Regions from separate parts of the Aquabacterium sp. TM01 genome, predicted to be linked through region 2. Evidence: predicted binding sites of a transcription regulator. Region 2 holds the regulator's gene; each other region holds the start of a gene.

Region 1 (5,563 bases), 1.4 Mb from region 2:
CCACACCCTCTGTGTCCCAGTAAGGCGGGCGACGGATGTAGGTGGACTGCGGACGCCAGTCGTATTGCGGGCTGACCTTCTCGCCCTTGTCGGCCTGGATGGCGAACATGGGCTCGTACACGGCGCGGAACATCTCGGGCTTGACGCTGGCCTTGACGATGGCATCGATCTCTTCGTCCGAAGGCCAGATGTCCTTCAGGCGGATTTCCTTGCCATCGACCACGGCGAGCACATCGTTTTCGATGTCAAAGCGCACGGTGCCGGCAATGGCGTAGGCCACGACCAGCGGGGGCGAGGCCAGGAAGGCCTGCTTGGCATAGGGGTGGATGCGGCCGTCAAAGTTGCGGTTGCCTGAGAGCACGGCGGTCGCGTACAGGTCGCGGTCAATGATCTCTTGCTGGATCTTGGGGTCCAGCGCGCCCGACATGCCGTTGCAGGTGGTGCAGGCAAACGCCACGATGCCGAAGCCCAGCTTCTCCAGGTCGCCCAGCAGATTGGCTTCCTTCAGGTACAGCTCCACGGCCTTCGAGCCAGGGGCGAGCGAGGACTTCACCCAGGGCTTGCGGGTTAGGCCCAGCTTGTTGGCGTTGCGTGCCAGCAGCGCGGCGGCAATCACGTTGCGGGGGTTGGACGTGTTGGTGCACGAGGTGATGGCAGCGATGATCACGGCGCCATCGGGCATAGTGCCTTCTTGTGCCGAAGGCATGGCCCACTTGCCAGCGATGCCCTTAGCGGCCAGATCGGCCGTGGCCAGGCGGGCGTGCGGGTTCGAGGGGCCGGCCATGTTGCGCACGACGCTCGACAGATCGAACGTCAGGTCGCGCTCGTACACGGCATTCTTGAGCGAGTCCGACCACAGGCCGGCTTGCTTCGCATAGGTCTCGACCAGCTTGACTTGTTCGGCGTCGCGGCCTGTCAGCGTCAGGTAGTCCAGGGTCTGGTTGTCGATGCTGAACATGGCGGCGGTGGCGCCGTATTCAGGGGCCATGTTAGAGATGGTGGCGCGGTCACCGATGGTCAGTTTCGCGGCACCTTCGCCGTAGAACTCCAGGTAGGCGCCCACGACCTTGGACTTGCGCAGGAACTCGGTCAGGGCCAGCACCACGTCGGTGGCGGTGATGCCGGGTTGGCGTTGGCCGGTCAGCTTCACGCCCACGATCTCGGGCAGGCGCATCCACGAGGCGCGGCCCAGCATCACGTTCTCGGCTTCCAGTCCGCCCACGCCGATGGCGATCACGCCCAGCGCGTCCACGTGCGGGGTGTGCGAGTCGGTGCCCACGCAGGTGTCGGGGTAGGCCAGACCGTGGTCGTTGTGGATGACCGGGGACATCTTCTCCAGATTGATTTGGTGCATGATGCCGTTGCCCGCCGGGATCACGTCCACGTTGGCGAAGGCCTTCTTCGTCCACTCGATGAAGTGGAAGCGGTCTTCGTTGCGACGCTCTTCGATGTCGCGGTTCTTTTGGAACGCATCGGGGTCAAAGCCCCCGCACTCCACGGCCAGCGAGTGGTCCACGATCAACTGCACGGGCACCACCGGGTTCACCTTGGCGGGGTCGCCGCCTTCCTTGGCGATGGCGTCACGCAGGCCGGCCAGGTCCACCAGGGCGGTTTGGCCCAGGATGTCGTGGCAGGCCACGCGGGTCGGGAACCAGGGGAAGTCGAGGTCACGCTTGCGTTCGATGATCTGCTTGAGGCAGTCGGTGATGATGGCCGGATCGGCCTTGCGCACGATGTTCTCGGCGTGCACGCGCGAGGTGTAGGGCAGGGTGGCCCAGGCGCCCGGCTTGATGGCTTCCACGGCGGCTTCGGTGTCGAAGTAGTCCAGCGTGGTGCCGGGCAGGTTCTTGCGGTATTGGGTGTTCATGGCGGGCAGCGGTGAGGTGTGGGGCGGCGGCGCGGGGGCAGCGAGGTTGACAAGGTCAAAAGGCGCCACACGTGTTGTTCATGTGGCGCCCTGGTCCTGGCTGGTCAGAATTACTTGCGCTTTTTCAGCGGCACGAACTTCTGATCTTCTGGGCCGGTGTAGTTGGCCGACGGACGGATGATCTTGCCGTCAATGCGTTGCTCGATCACGTGGGCCGACCAGCCGCTGGTGCGGGCGATCACGAACAGCGGGGTGAACATCGCGGTGGGCACGCCCATCATGTGATAGCTCACGGCTGAGAACCAGTCCAGGTTCGGGAACATCTTCTTGATTTCCCACATCACCGATTCCAGACGCTCGGCGATGTCGTACATCTTCATGTTGTCCTGTTCCTTGGACAGGTCTTCCGCCACCTTCTTGATGACCACGTTGCGCGGGTCGCTCACGGTGTAGACGGGGTGACCGAAGCCGATCACGACTTCCTTTTTCTCGACGCGGGCGCGGATGTCGGCCTCGGCCTCGTTCGGGTTATCGTAGCGCTTCTGGATCTCAAAAGCCACTTCGTTGGCGCCGCCGTGCTTGGGGCCACGCAGCGCGCCGATGCCGCCGGTGATGGCCGAGTACATGTCCGAGCCCGTGCCGGCCACCACACGCGAGGTGAAGGTCGAGGCGTTGAACTCGTGCTCGGCGTACAGGATCAGCGAGGTGTGCATCGCGCGCACCCAGCTGTCGCGGGGCTTCTCGCCGTGCAGCAGGTGCAGGAAGTGGCCGCCGATGGAGTCGTCATCGGTTTCGACTTCGATGCGCTTGCCGTTGTGGCTGTAGTGGTACCAGTACAGCAGCATCGAGCCCAGCGAGGCCATCAGCTTGTCGGCGATGTCGCGGGCGCCGGGGTGGTTGTGGTCGTCCTTCTCGGGCGAGAGGCAACCCAGCACCGACACGCCAGTGCGCATCACGTCCATCGGGTGCGCCGACGGGGGCAGTTGCTCCAGGGCGGTCTTCAGGCCGGCGGGCAGGCCGCGCAGGGCTTTCAGCTTGGCCTTGTAGCCAGCCAGTTCGGCCACGGTGGGCAGCTTGCCATGCACCAGCAGGTGGGCGATCTCTTCGAATTCGCAGGTGGTGGCGACGTCCAGGATGTCGTAGCCGCGGTAGGCCAGGTCATTGCCGGTGCGGCCCACAGTACACAGGGCGGTGTTGCCAGCGGCCGTGCCGGACAGGGCGACGGACTTCTTGGGCTTGAAACCGGGTGTGGTGGTCTCGGGGGTAGCGCTCATGGGATGTGTCTCCAGATGACGTGTGGCAGCGGGGGATTTACTTCTTGGCGGCAAACAGCGCGTCGAGCTTTTGCTCGAAGGCGTGGTAGCCGATGCGGTCGTACAGCTCTTCGCGAGTCTGCATCAGGTCGACGACGGCCTTTTGATGGCCGTCACGGCGGATGGCCGTGTACACGGCTTCAGCGGCCTTGTTCATGGCGCGGAAGGCGCTCAGCGGGTACAGCACCATGCCGACGCCGGTGGGGCGCAGTTCGTCCACGCTGAACAGCGGTGTCTTGCCGAACTCGGTGATGTTGGCCAGCACGGGCACGTTCACGGCCTTGCAGAACTTCTCGTAGGTGGGCAGGTCGTAGGCGGCTTCGGCAAAGATGCCGTCGGCACCGGCTTCCACGCACTGGATCGCGCGCTCGATGGCGGCATCCACACCGTGCACCTGGATGGCGTCGGTACGGGCGATCAGGAAGAAGTCCGGGTCGGTCTTGGCATCGGCGGCGGCCTTGACGCGGTCCACCATTTCTTCGGTGGTCACGATTTCCTTGCCGGGGCGGTGTCCGCAGCGCTTGGCGCCCACCTGGTCTTCGATGTGGCAAGCGGCAGCGCCGGCCTTGATCAGGCTCTTGACGGTGCGCTCGATGTTGAAGGCGGAGGGGCCAAAGCCCGTGTCGATGTCGACCAGCAAGGGCGTGTCGCACACGTCGGTGATGCGACGCACGTCGATCAGCACGTCGTCCATCGTGTTGATGCCCAGGTCAGGCAGGCCCAGCGAGCCAGCGGCCACGCCGCCACCAGACAGGTAGATGGCGCGGTAACCCGCGCGCTTGGCCAGCAGGGCATGGTTGGCGTTGATGGCGCCAATGATCTGCAGCGGCGATTCGTCCTTGAGGGCCTGGCGAAAGCGTGCGCCGGGGGAGGTGAGTGCCATGTGGGGTCTCCAGTGGAACGTGTCAGCGGGAATGCTGGTCTAGAACGCAACGTGCGTGCCAGCCTGGGTACTGCGTGTTCATGATGCCAAAGAAGCTTTGTAAGTCATTGATTTACGGTGGGGCAGGCTGGTTTTCACCCTTGCACAGCGTGAGCGGCCTGTGCTGGCGTTTCGATATTGAAATGATGTTTCATTCAACTGTGAAACGCATGCACAATGCCAGGCATGCTGACCGACCCCTTGCCCCGCGCCAATCCGACTCAGTCTCCGCCACGCATTGTGGCCGTCGGTTTTCGCCGCATCAACAAAATGTTGCAGGCCCTTGCCCCTGAATTCGCCGACCGTGCGGCCGTCGAAGTGCTGGACGTGGGCTTTGAAGAGGCCGTGGCCCGTGTGCGCGCCCTGCAGGCCCAGCGGCCGGTGGACGTGGTGGTGGCTGCCGGCTCCAACGGCGGCTACCTGCGCCAACATCTGGACCTGCCCGTGGTGGTGGTCAAAGTGGGGGGCTTGGACCTGATGCAGGCGCTGGCGCGAGCCAAGCGCCAGTCTGCGCACATCGGCCTGGTCACCTATGTGGGCGTGGCCCCTGACATCCACCAGTTCGATGACCTCTTCGGACTCGGGGTGCACCAGCTCAGCTACCGCACCGAAGATGAAGCCCAGGAAGCCGTGCGCGAACTCCAGCAGGCCGGCGTGGAGGTGATCGTAGGCTCAGGGGTGGCCGCCGACATGGCCGACCAGATTGGCCTCACCGGCATTTTTTTGTATTCGATGGACGCCGTGCGCGAAGCCCTCGAAGACGCCGTCGAGATCGCGCGTGCCTCGCGCATCGAGCTGACCAAGCGCGAGCGCCTCAACACCATCCTGGCCCAACTCAGCGATGGCGTGATCGCGGTCGACGCCCAGGAGCGCATCCAGACCCTCAACCCGACGATGGCCCAGTGGCTGGGCATCGATCCCGCGCAGTGGCTGGGCCTCAAGCTCAGCGAGGTCTGCCCCGAACTCAGTCTGCAGGCCACCTTGCGTCTGGGCACCCAGGAGCTGGAAAAAATCGAGCGGGTCAAAGGCAAGGCCCTGATCGTCAATCGCATCCCCATCGTCGAGCAAGGCGTGCTGACCGGCGCCGTGCTCAGTGGCCAGGACCCCATCTCCATCCAACGGGTCGACCGCCACATTCGCACCCGCATCAAGCCCAACACCGTTCCGGCCCGCTACGAGCTGCAGCAACTCCTGGGTCACAGCGTCGCCTTGCAACGCGTGCAGCGCATGGCCCTCAGTTGCGCGCGCAGCCAAGCCACCGTTCTCATCCTGGGCGAAAGCGGTACCGGCAAAGAGCTGGTGGCCCAGGGCATCCACACGGCCAGCGAACGCCGCGAGCTGCCCTTCGTGGCCGTCAACTGCGCGGCGGTGTCCGAAACTTTGCTGGAGAGCGAGCTGTTCGGCTACGAGGAAGGCGCCTTCACCGGCGCGCGCCGCGGCGGCAAGATCGGCCTGTTCGAG
Region 2 (5,563 bases):
GCTTCGATGGGGATGGTGCCGGCACCGCAGCAGGGGTCGAGCAAGGCGCCGTCTTCGGGACGGCCTTGCCAGTCGGCGGCGGCGAGCATGGCGGCGGCCAGGGTTTCTTTCAGCGGGGCCTCGCCGGTGTCTTCGCGCCAGCCGCGCTTGAAGAGCGCTTCGCCGGAGGTATCGACATAGAGGATGGCATCGAGGTCGTCAAGGTAGAGGACCAGGCCGAGGTCAGGGAAGCGGGTGTCGACGCTGGGGCGCTCGCCGGTGCGTTCGCGCAGGTCGTCGCAGACGGCATCTTTGACGCGCAGGCCGGCGAAGTTGAGGCTTTGGAGGTGGCTGCGGCGCGAGACGACGTCGACACGCAGGGTGTGCTGCGGGGTGATCCAGTCGGACCAGTTGACGCCACGGGCCATGACGTAGATGTCGTCTTCGTGGCGGTAGACGCGGGAGGCGACACGCCAGAGGACGCGCTGGGCCAGGCGGCTCTCGAGATTGAGGCGCATGGCGTAGTCGCGCAGGGTGTGCTGTCGCTCGGCGGCGGACGCGGTGGCAGGTGCGATCACCTCGATGCCGCCACGGGACTCGGTGATCTGTGCGGCGGCGCCCAGGATGCGACGGGCTTCAATGGCCAGCAGCGATTCGACGCCGGACGGGCAGGACAGGTAAAGGGCGGACGGGCGATCGGCGGCAAGCACGGGGCGTTGGCCGAAGTCACGCGACTCGGGGCGGGGGCCGGAGCGGACGGGGGCCGGTCGCGAAGAGGCACCCCACACGGCGCCGCCGGGAGAGGGGCCATGACGCCGATCATCGCCACCTCGCCAGGTGTCAGAGGCCGACCGAGACGCTGGGCGAGACCCGTGGCCTGAGTCAGAGCGGGCCGCGTCGCGTGTGTGCGGGTCACGTCCGCCGGGAGCGCGCCCGTATGAGGCACGTCCCTGTGCGCCACTTCCGTGCGCCTCACTGCCATGTGGATCGCGTCCCTGTGGTGAGCGGGTGGACGAAGGGGCGCGGTCGCGCGTCTCCCCCGAGGGGCGTCCGGTGGCCGGGGACACGACGGGGCGGCGGGGGGGCTTGATGGGCATGATGGGGTCGCAATGAAAAGAGAACGCGGTCAAGGGCGCAAGATGGCCAGCACGTCGGAGCGGAATTCTCGCCGATACAGGATCCAGAGGACAGCCAGGGTGCCCAGCGCAAAGGCCACCGGTGACACCAACCAGGCGATGACCGCAAAGGACATGTAGTAGGCCCGCAGGCCGTCGGCAAAGCTTTCGGCGGCCATGCCCATGAGTTTGCCGGCGCGGTCGCCGAACTCCTGGCGGTCGGCGCCGCCTTCGTTGAAGACGTCAACGTTGGGGGCGGCGCCCACCAGAATGGCGCCGAACGAGTAGACGCGCATGGACCAGGTGAAGCGGAAGAAGGCGTAGACGAAGACAGACAGCAGCACGATGAGCTTGATGTCGAGCACCAGCAAGGAAGTGCGCACGGCAAAGGGCAGGTCGCGAACGAACTCGCTGGCTTTCTCGGTGGTGCCGAGCACGGCCAGCAAGCCACCGATCACCAGGATGGTGGTGGAGGCCCAGAAGCTCGGGCTGCTGGCGAGGTTCTGGGTGATGGCGGCATCGACGATGCGCTGGTCGCGGTGGGTGACCTGGAGCATCCACAGGCGCCGGTAGTGGTTGGTGCTGGACAGCAGGGTGCGCTCGACGCGGGCGCGGCGGCTGGCAAATTGCGCGTAGCCGATCCAGCCGAACACGAACAGGGCCAGGGCGGCCCAGTCTTGCCAGGGCAGCATGGTGATCAGGTCTTGGAGGCGAAGCAACATGGACGAGCAATGAAAGACAGATCAGGGACACCGGTCGGGGTGGGCGGGTCGCGCCGGTCACCGGGGCGTGGCGCGGTCCCGTCCTCGCTCAGAGGGCCTTGCGCAGGTTCGCGGGGGCGATCTTGAGGGCTTCGCGGTACTTCGCCACGGTGCGGCGGGCAACCTGGATGCCCTGCTCTTCCAGCATGCTGGACAGCGCGCTGTCTGACAAGGGCTTCTTGGGGTCTTCGGCGGCGACGAGCTGCTTGATGAGCGCGCGCACCGCCGTGCTGGAGGCATTGCCGCCGGCTTCGGTGTTGAGCGAGGAGCCAAAAAAGTACTTGAGCTCGAAGGTGCCGAACGGCGTGTTCATGTACTTGGCCGTGGTCACGCGCGAGATGGTGGACTCGTGCAGGCCGAGTTCGTCGGCGATTTCGCGCAGCACCAGCGGCTTCATGGCGATTTCGCCATGGGTGAAGAAATTCTTTTGCCGGTCGACGATGGCCCGCGACACGCGCAAGATGGTGTCGAAGCGCTGCATGATGTTCTTGACGAACCAGCGGGCCTCTTGCAGGCGGGCGTTGAGGTTGGCGTGCCCCTCGCTGGCTGTGCCCCCACGCGGACCGCGACTGGAGCGCAGAGCCTGGGCGTAGTAGTCGTTGATGCGCAGCTTGGGCATGACGTCCGGGTTGAGGATGACCTTCCAGCTGCGCCCGGCCTTCTGCACGATGACGTCGGGGATGATGATGTTGGCCTCGGCGCGGGTGAAGGCGCGACCCGGCTTGGGCTCGAGCGAGACGATGAGGCTCTGGGCGTCTTTCAGCAAGGCCTCGTCGGCCCCGGTGGCGGCCATGAGCTTTTTGAAGTCGCGGCGGGCCAGCAGTTCGAGGTGCTCGCGGCAGATCGCCATGGCCACGTCACGCGCGGGCTCGGCGGGCATGCCCCGCAGTTGCAGCAACAGGCACTCGGACAGGTTGCGTGCGCCCACGCCCACGGGCTCAAGGTTCTGCAGCCAGCCCAGGGCACAGCGCAGACGCGAGAGCAACTCGTCGAGGGTGTCTTCGTCCGGCTCGTCGGGCAGGAGGCTGGCGGCGATGTCTTCGAGCGTGTCGGCCAGGTAGCCGTCCTCGTTGAGGGACTCGATGAGCATGTCGACCGCAGCCATGTCTTCGTCGCTCAGGCGGGTGCCCAGCAGTTGCTGCCTCAAGTGCTCCTGCAGGGTGATGGACAGGCTGTTGCGCTCGAGCGGGTCGAGCTCGTCGTCGCCCTGGCTTTGGCGCGCAGGGCTTTCACTGATGCCGTCGAAGTCGTCGCGCTCGGTGCCGTTTTCCCAGTCGTCGCGCTCGGTCGTGCCCATCTCGGCCGTGTCGATGCCGCTGGTGTCGGCCTCGGTGGGCGAGCTTTCGCGCTCGGCGCCGGCGTCTTCACTGCTGTTGTGTTCGTTGCGCTGACGCTCGAACTCCAGCGAGGCGGCCGTCTCCAACGGGGCGAAGTCGTCTTCGGGCTCCAGGAAAGGATTTTGTTCGAGCATCTGCTCGATTTCCTGGTGCAGCTCCAGGGTGGACAGCTGCAGGAGCCGGATGGACTGTTGCAGCTGAGGGGTCAGCGCCAGATGCTGAGACAGCCGAAACTGCAGGGAGGGCTTCATGGGCGCCGGTCGCTCACATGCGGAAGTGCTCGCCGAGGTAGACCTTACGGACCTCGGCGTTGTGGACGATGTCGGCCGGGCTACCCTCGGCAAGGACACTGCCTTCGCTGATGATGTAGGCGCGGTCGCAGATGCCCAGCGTTTCGCGGACGTTGTGGTCGGTGATGAGCACGCCGATGCCACGCGCCTTCAGGAAGCTGATGATGCGCTGGATCTCGATGACGGCGATCGGGTCGACGCCGGCAAAAGGCTCGTCGAGCAGGATGAAACGCGGCTGGGTGGCCAAGGCGCGGGCGATTTCCACACGGCGGCGCTCACCGCCGGACAGGGACAGCGCAGGGTTGGTGCGCAGCTTCTCGATGCTGAGCTCGTGCAGCAGGCCATCCAGGCGCTCCTGGATGACGGCCTTGCTCAGGCCTTTGCCGCGCTCGTCCACCTGCAGCTCCAGCACGGCGCGGATGTTGTCCTCGACATTGAGCTGGCGGAAGATGGAGGCTTCCTGCGGCAGGTAGCTCAGGCCCAGGCGGGCGCGCTGGTGGATGGGCAGGCGCTCGACGCGCTGGCCGTCGATGGTGATCTCGCCGGCATCGGCGGGCACGAGGCCCACGATCATGTAAAAGCTGGTGGTTTTGCCGGCGCCGTTGGGGCCCAGCAAGCCGACGACCTCGCCGGCGGCCACGGCCACATGCACATCGTGCACCACGGTGCGGGCACCGTAGCGCTTCTTGAGGTGCTCGGCGCGCAGTTCGCTGCGCGGAGGCGTAGCCAGCGGCGCGTTCATCAACGGGCGCCTTCGGTGCTGGGGGTCTCGGGCGTGGTGCGCGGGGTGATCACACCGCGAACGCGGCCGGTGGCCCCGCTGCTGCTGCCGCCACCCTGGACCTGGAAAACCGAAGTCTTGTTGTCGTAGACGATGACGGGCCCACTGACCTGATCGTTGACGGTGTTGCCCTGCAGGCGGCGCATGATGGCGCGCGAGGTGAAGCGGATGATTTCGGTGCGGCCGTCGTAGACGATGCGCTCGGCTTCGCCTTCGATGGACTCGTCCACCCCATCGCGTTTTTGCCGGAAGAAGGCGCGCCCACCCGGCCCACCGATGGCAGTGGCCGTCTGGCTGCCGTCGGGGTTCTGACGCACTTCCACACGGTCGGCGCGAACCACCATGGTGCCCTTGGTGATCTCGACGTTGCCGCTGAGGATGTTCAAGCGCTGGTTGTCTTCCACCCGGGCCGCATCGGCGGCGAAGTTGAGCGGTTGAAAACGGTCGGCCTTTTCCGCCACGGCCGGGGCGCACCACAGGACGCCACAGGCCAGCGCCAGCGCACCGGCAGTGCGGGCAAAACGGCACGTCAGGGAGGGGAAAAGTGGGTTCGTCATCATCGGCATGGAATTTGCAATGATTTTAGCCACGAACCAGGGGGAAATCGCGTCTGAAGCGCGATTTCCCTGCGCCTGCGCGCCTGTGTGCCGCCTCAACGGCCCTTGCGGGACTGGTTGATCAGGAAGTTGGTGGTCGCCAGGGTGCGCTCGTGGTTGCCATTGAGCGACACCGAGGTGAAATAGCGCCCGGCGATGCCCAGGGTGGGCACGCCGTCGATCTTGTAGGCCTCGGCCAGACTGCGGGCCTGCTTGCACTTGGTCTGCACGGCAAACGAGTTGAACATGGCCATGAACTTGTCCGCATCCACCCCGTGACGGGCGACGAAGGCCGCGATGGCTTCGGGCTTGTCCAGCGGCTGACCCTCGGCGTGGATGGCGCGGAAGACCTTGGCATGCAGGGTCGAGACCAGGCCCATGGCCTCCAGCGCGTAGAACAGGCGCTGGTGGTTGCCGAAGGGGTTTTCGCGGAAGGCCACCGGCACGCGGCGGAACACGACGTCGGCTGGGAGCTTGTCGGCCCAGGCGGCCAGCGAGGGCTCAAAGTTGTAGCAGTGGCCGCAGCCGTACCAGAAGAACTCGACGACCTCGACCTTACCGGCGGGCGCCGACACCGGCGCGGCCTGGGCCAGGCGCACGTAGTGCGTGCCTTCCACCGGGCCGCCTTGGGCCAGGGCCAGCCCGGGCAGGCCAACACTCAAACCCAATGCGCCCAGGGTATGGATCGAAAACTCGCGGCGATT
Region 3 (5,563 bases), 2.3 Mb from region 2:
TCGTCGCGCAAATAGGTCCTGCAAACGTCCCCTTATGCCCAAGCCTGAGGCGGCTTGCAAAGCGAGTCCGTGTGACCACCGCCCAATGAACTGCGTCTACTTTGCCAGATGCGCACGCCGAGCAGTGGGTGGCCGAGGATCATCTGGGCATGTTGACTCTTTCTGTAGACTGGCGCGGCTCAAGGCGGCACCCCAACCGCTAGGTTCTCATGCCCGACGTGCTGGAAGCTGCAACCCGAGGGGTGTTCCTGTCCCCCACAGTTTTCAGGCTCGCCGTGTACACTAGAAACCGCGTTATGGCTGTCGTTTGACCGGCAACCATCGTTGCAATCACCACCTTCCAGCGTCGGTAAAAATGACGGTAGAAAGAAATCTTGGAACTTCAAAAACCTAGTGTTCATGCGGCTCTCAAGGTGCCGGAAATGATCGAGTGGGAATAAATCAAGCTCGGTTTGATCAAGACTGAGTCGCAAATGCCCTGCTGTGTCTTTGACGGAGCAGGGCATTTGCTTTGAACGGACACCACCTTGAATGGATTTCCATTGAGCTCGCCAAACGCTGCCGCATCGGACGTGGGCAAAGGCCTGTTGGCGGCCTTTGCTGTGGTGTTCTTCTGGTCGGGTTTCAACATCGTGTCGCGCTTTGGTGCGACCGCCGCGTTCACACCGTTTGACATTGCTGCCATCCGCTTTGCGGTGTCAGGTGCCATCGCGCTGCCCATGTTCCTGCGCCATGTGCCTCGGCAAGACTGGCTCAAACATGCGGTTCTCGCCTTGTTTGGTGGGGTGGGCTACTGCACGCTCGCTTACACAGGTTTTGCCTATGCCCCGGTCTCGCACGCTGGGGTGTTCGTGAACGGCGGGATCGGTTTCTGGACCATCGTCATCATGGCGTTCATGACCGGGTTTCGAATTCCGCGGCAGACCGTGGTGGCTCTGTTGCTGTCGACCAGTGGGCTGCTGTTGATCGGTTACGAGAGCCTCTCTGTCAAGCGGGGTGGAAACGAGTGGATTGGCGATCTGTTGTTCCTGGCCGCTGCGCTGACCTGGGCGATTTTCGGCCTGCTCGTGAGGCGATGGCAGATTCGTCCGCAACTGAGTGTGCTCGGTATCGCCTTGTTTTCGGCCGTGGTCTATCTGCCGGTCTATGTTTGGTGCTTGCCGAGCCAAATGAGCAGCGCCACATGGGGCGCCATCACCTTGCAAGCGGTGTATCAAGGCGTCGTGATCGCGTTTCTGGGGGCAGGCCTGTACAGCTACGCGGTTCAGAAAATCGGTGCGAGCGAGGCATCCTTGATGCTGGCCCTGGTGCCCGCGGTATCGGCCGTGGGCGGGCTGATGATTCTGGGCGAGCAACTGGGAACCATTGCGGTGGTCGGCATCGTGGTGGTCTCCATTGGTGCGGTGCTCGGCGCGTTGCCGCCTGGCAAACTGAGTTTGAAGTCTTGGTTCAGGGCTCGGTGAGCGCAGGTGTCGGGTTGGGCGCCTTGTGAATTTGCGCCACCCAGCGGAAGTTCAGCTAACCCTGACGTTGCGATAGCAGCAAGGTGTCGCCCACACTCACAGTGCGATAGAAGTCGCCGGAGACGTCGATGCGCTGGGGTTGTTCCAGTCGACGGTGAGAATGCGGTACGTGGTCGAGCGGCGGGGTCACCGCCTCCACGGCAAACAGCGCGTCTTCAGTTCTTTTCAGATGTCGGGAAAACTTACATCAGGCAAAAAACACTGGCTTTCAAAGCCTGGGCCTGTACGTTTTGCGTAGCCTAAGTCATTGAAAACATTGCTATTTAGCATGATGAGCGCGATGTGGCATGTTTTATGCTTTGTGGCGGTGGCAAGCTTCGTTTCAGATGAAACGAATGAAAAATTAGTCGCTTCGCCAAATTACCGACCTCTCAGGGACTCAAGTGATGTACACGTTGAAAAGAATGACCAAAGTGCTGACGCTCGCATTTGCTATGGTGGCAGGCGTCGCTCACGCAGGCGCGATCCATAACGCTGCTCTGTTCGCGACAAACACTCTTCCAGCGAACGATGATGGGTCTACTGGCCCGGTTAATATTGGCTTCACTGCCAATATCAACGCAATCAATTACACCCAGACATTCGTCAACAACAACGGCAACATCACATTCAATAATCCGCTGTCGACCTACACTCCATCTGCGATCACTAACGGTGCATTCGGGCCAATTATCGCTCCATTTTTTGCCGACGTTGACACCCGTGGTGCGGGGTCCAGTCCAGTGACGTATGGAAGCGGAACATTGGGTGGATATAATGTGTTCGGGGTCAACTATATCAATGTCGGCGTATATTCTGGGCAATCTATTTTCAATAGTTTCCAGATGATTCTGACGGATCGCTCTGATATCAGTGTGGGTGATTTTGATATTCAATTCAATTACGACAAAATTGTGTGGGAGGCTGGCACTGCAAGCAATGCGCCAGCCGGTGGTTTGGGCGGTGTCTCCGCGCTGGTTGGATACTGGACGAGCCCTACATCCAACAATACCCTGCAAGGTTCATTGATCAATGGTGCGCTGGTTGATGGCGGCCCCAATGCACTGATCAACGGGTCACTCAACTCAACGGTCTTGGGTCAATACAATTTTCAAGTGCGCAACGGCGTGGTGGTCGACCCCAACCCCATTCCCGAGCCGGCGTCTCTTGCCTTGGTAGGCATTGGCATCATGGCATTGGTGGCGACTCGGCGTCGTAAGACGGCCTGAATAGTGCGGTAAGAAAAAAACGGCGACCTTTTGGTCGCCGTTTTTGTTTTAATTTCAGTGCGGATTTCATCGCCTTTTTGAGATCAAAGTGTAGATCAAGGTGCCTAAAAAGTGGGGCCGGGTGATGTGGCAAAAAAATAATTCACCAGATGGCGTGATGAGGGTTTTCCTGTTCGCTCAGCTTGTGGCGCAGTTCTGTTGGATCCACTTGCCATAAGAATTTAACGCCTGCACCACCGGAAGGGCAAATATAGCTGGCAACTCATAGGGGTGTCGTTCAAGGATGGCGGCCTCAACTGCAGGGTAGAGGTCGGCGGTGGTTTTCAACGTCAGTCGGTACTCGGGGTCGTGTTGTAACGCGCCTTCCCAGTTATAAAAGCTCTCGATGGTCTCCAGTTGCGCACAAGCCACCAGGTGACGCTCCACCAACATCCGCGCCATCTCGCGGGCAGACTCGGCATCGGGCAGGGTGGTGAAAACGGCCAGCAGGGTCATGGTGTGGGGTGCAGGTGAACGGCCAACCACAAGGCGCCGTCGGACACCTGCAAAACCGTGTGAGGTGTGTGTGATGGCAGGAACAGATGATCGCCGGACGTGAGCGCCACGTTGCACCCATTGACGTCCAGCGTGGCATTTCCTTGCAGCAGCACCACCCATTCGTCCTGGGCCTGCACATAGCGTTCGTGTGCGATGCGCGATGAGCTGACGATGCGCTCAATGGTCAGGCCCTTGTTGCGCAAGAGCACATCAAAACGCTCACCTTCCAGCGGCGGGGTGAGGTCTGCAAACAGGTTGTCCATGGGGGGGCGGGTTGCGCGTCGGGCGTGCGAACCCGACAGGCGGCAGATACAAGTGGTTCAGGTGGAGTAACGGGCGTTATCAACCACGACGTCGTGGCCCAGAATCTCGGCGCCCAGATGTCCCTCAGGTGGGCGGCCGAAGAAGGGCGCGCCGGGTTCTTCGAACAGATAGACGTCCGCTTGCAAGGCACCGCAATGGGCGCAATGGTTGGTCAGTCGTAACTCGCCATCGGCGTCAGGCTCATCCACCCGCAGGTTGGGCGCCAGGAAGTGCAGCGTCTGGGTCAAGTCTTCTGGCGGGTTGGCGATGCCGTGTACGTAGGTGCGGCATTGCCCTGACTCGCCCAAATCCACCACATCACTGGCCACCAATGCATGGACCTGGGTCAGGCCCTGACATTTCCAGCAGGTGGCGGTGGACGTGCGCAAATGAAGGGGGGCCACCAGGCGCATGCCTTGGCTTGCGTTCGATGCGGGGGCGGCGCCTTGGCCGATGTTCTTCTGACTGTAGGAATGAGGCATGCCAACGTCCTTGAAAGAGGTGAGAACACACGTACCCATGCAGCGTAGCGCAGAAGTGGGCCGAGGCATACCCAGGTCTCCTCAGGCTTTCACCCAGTTGGCGTGATCGCTGGTGCGGGCAGCGTGCCACAGGGCGGGTCAGTGGCCGATCACGCGCTCCATGGCCTGGTCACGCAGGCGTGCCTTGCCGTCGTCGGGCAGGAGCACTTCCCGGGCATGTGGCAAGGGCCCGGTTGGCGGCGCAGGCATGGTCAACGTCGATGGGCCCGGTACAACTGTGACAGCGCCACCGGTGACGGCAAACTCACGGCTGCCGGTCGGGCAGGCACCATCGGTGTAGATCACCGTCTCGCCCTGGCGGCACTTGCGCACGCCTGCGAGCCCCTTGGGCGGCGCAGGTTGCCGCGACGCGCTGGAGCCCGACGCAGGGGCATCGTTGTCGAATGCGATGGTGGGTCGAGCCTGAGCGCGGTGGGGCGAGATCCAATTCTGCACCATCGCGGTGTCCTTGTATTTCCAGCCCACGCTCAGCACCATGAGTGCCGCCATTCCCTTGGCAATTGTTGTTATTTTCATCATCGAATTGGATCATGTCTGGATGACATTTTCACCGTTTGTGGCGAGGACGTTTCTGTGGCGGGTAGGGTGCTTTGGGTGGCATGCCCAAGGCACTTCTCGCCAGGGCGTCGGCCTCGGCATTGCGGTGGCGTGGCACCCAGCGCACGACGCCATGCTCGAAACGGGCCAACATGTTGCGGGCCTCGTCAAACAAGGGAGCCAGCCTGGCAATGGGCCGAACGTCCGGTCGCATCAATTGCTCCACCAGCACGCTGTTGTCGCTGAAAACCTCCACTAGGCAGTCTTGCGCAGGCAAGGAGCGCAAGGCGGCCATCACTGCGCGCAGTTCTGCCTCGTTGTTGCAGCCGATGGTGTGCGTAGCCTGAGACAGGGTTTGCCGGGTGCCATCGGGGGCGACCACCACGGCACCCAGGCCCATGCGGCCTGGGTTGGGCATGGCACTGCCGTCACAGTGGATCACCCAGGCAGTTCCGGGGGGGAAGTGAGCAGAAGGGGGGCGCATGGGGTTGGAGTCAGGGATGATGCGGGGGCACAATGCAGGTGCGAGCCGCGCACGCAGCGCCTGGCCCCTTCATTGTCCTTGATGGAAAGCACGCATGAGAGTTTTCAGTCTCTTGTCCCTTGTGGTGGTTCTGCTCATTGTGGCGGTGGTGGCCAAAAAGCAGTTGGGGGTCACGCATGCCACAGCGCCAGCCGCCTCTGCCGTGAATGGCGAGGCCTCCGTCCCCACGGTAAACAGCCCACAACAGGCGCGGCAGTTGACGCAGCAGGTTCAGCGTGACGTCAACAACGTGATGCAAAACCGCAGCGGGCAACTTGATCAGGACCTGGACAACAAGCAGCCGTGAACGGCCGATCTCTGACGTGCAGCTTCGTGGCCAACACGCGCGTCCCGCATCGATAATGGCCCGCCTTGAAGTCCGAATCTGAG

The links. The regulator sigma-54, encoded in region 2, starts transcription at its own class of promoters, with help from an activator protein. The targets are predictions, from matches to a motif close to TGGCANGNAANCTGCTTT.
Region 1: the regulator sigma-54 is predicted to act here: its motif matches at 4,107-4,124, upstream of prpB (methylisocitrate lyase).
Region 3: the regulator sigma-54 is predicted to act here: its motif matches at 1,807-1,824, upstream of AC3WW4_RS10510 (nidogen-like domain-containing protein).

Annotation. Positions count from the first base shown of each region.
Region 1 is NZ_AP046529.1:1,431,505-1,437,067, forward strand. It holds gene acnD (Fe/S-dependent 2-methylisocitrate dehydratase AcnD) at 1-1,867, opposite strand, end outside; gene prpC (bifunctional 2-methylcitrate synthase/citrate synthase) at 1,978-3,141, opposite strand; gene prpB (methylisocitrate lyase) at 3,179-4,063, opposite strand; gene prpR (propionate catabolism operon regulatory protein PrpR) at 4,289-5,563, shown strand, end outside.
Region 2 is NZ_AP046529.1:2,146-7,708, forward strand. It holds gene AC3WW4_RS00200 (THUMP domain-containing class I SAM-dependent RNA methyltransferase) at 1-689, opposite strand, end outside; gene AC3WW4_RS00205 (DUF599 domain-containing protein) at 1,106-1,816, opposite strand; gene AC3WW4_RS00210 (RNA polymerase factor sigma-54) at 1,905-3,443, opposite strand; gene lptB (LPS export ABC transporter ATP-binding protein) at 3,457-4,224, opposite strand; gene lptA (lipopolysaccharide transport periplasmic protein LptA) at 4,224-4,829, opposite strand; gene AC3WW4_RS00225 (thiol:disulfide interchange protein DsbA/DsbL) at 4,916-5,563, opposite strand, start outside.
Region 3 is NZ_AP046529.1:2,302,138-2,307,700, reverse strand. It holds gene AC3WW4_RS10525 (PIN domain-containing protein) at 1-89, shown strand, start outside; gene AC3WW4_RS10520 (hypothetical protein) at 398-721, opposite strand; gene AC3WW4_RS10515 (DMT family transporter) at 603-1,463, shown strand; gene AC3WW4_RS10510 (nidogen-like domain-containing protein) at 1,910-2,731, shown strand; gene cutA (divalent-cation tolerance protein CutA) at 2,909-3,226, opposite strand; gene AC3WW4_RS10500 (cupin domain-containing protein) at 3,223-3,531, opposite strand; gene AC3WW4_RS10495 (hypothetical protein) at 3,589-4,053, opposite strand; gene AC3WW4_RS10490 (hypothetical protein) at 4,192-4,602, opposite strand; gene AC3WW4_RS10485 (ribonuclease HI family protein) at 4,661-5,134, opposite strand; gene AC3WW4_RS10480 (hypothetical protein) at 5,229-5,480, shown strand.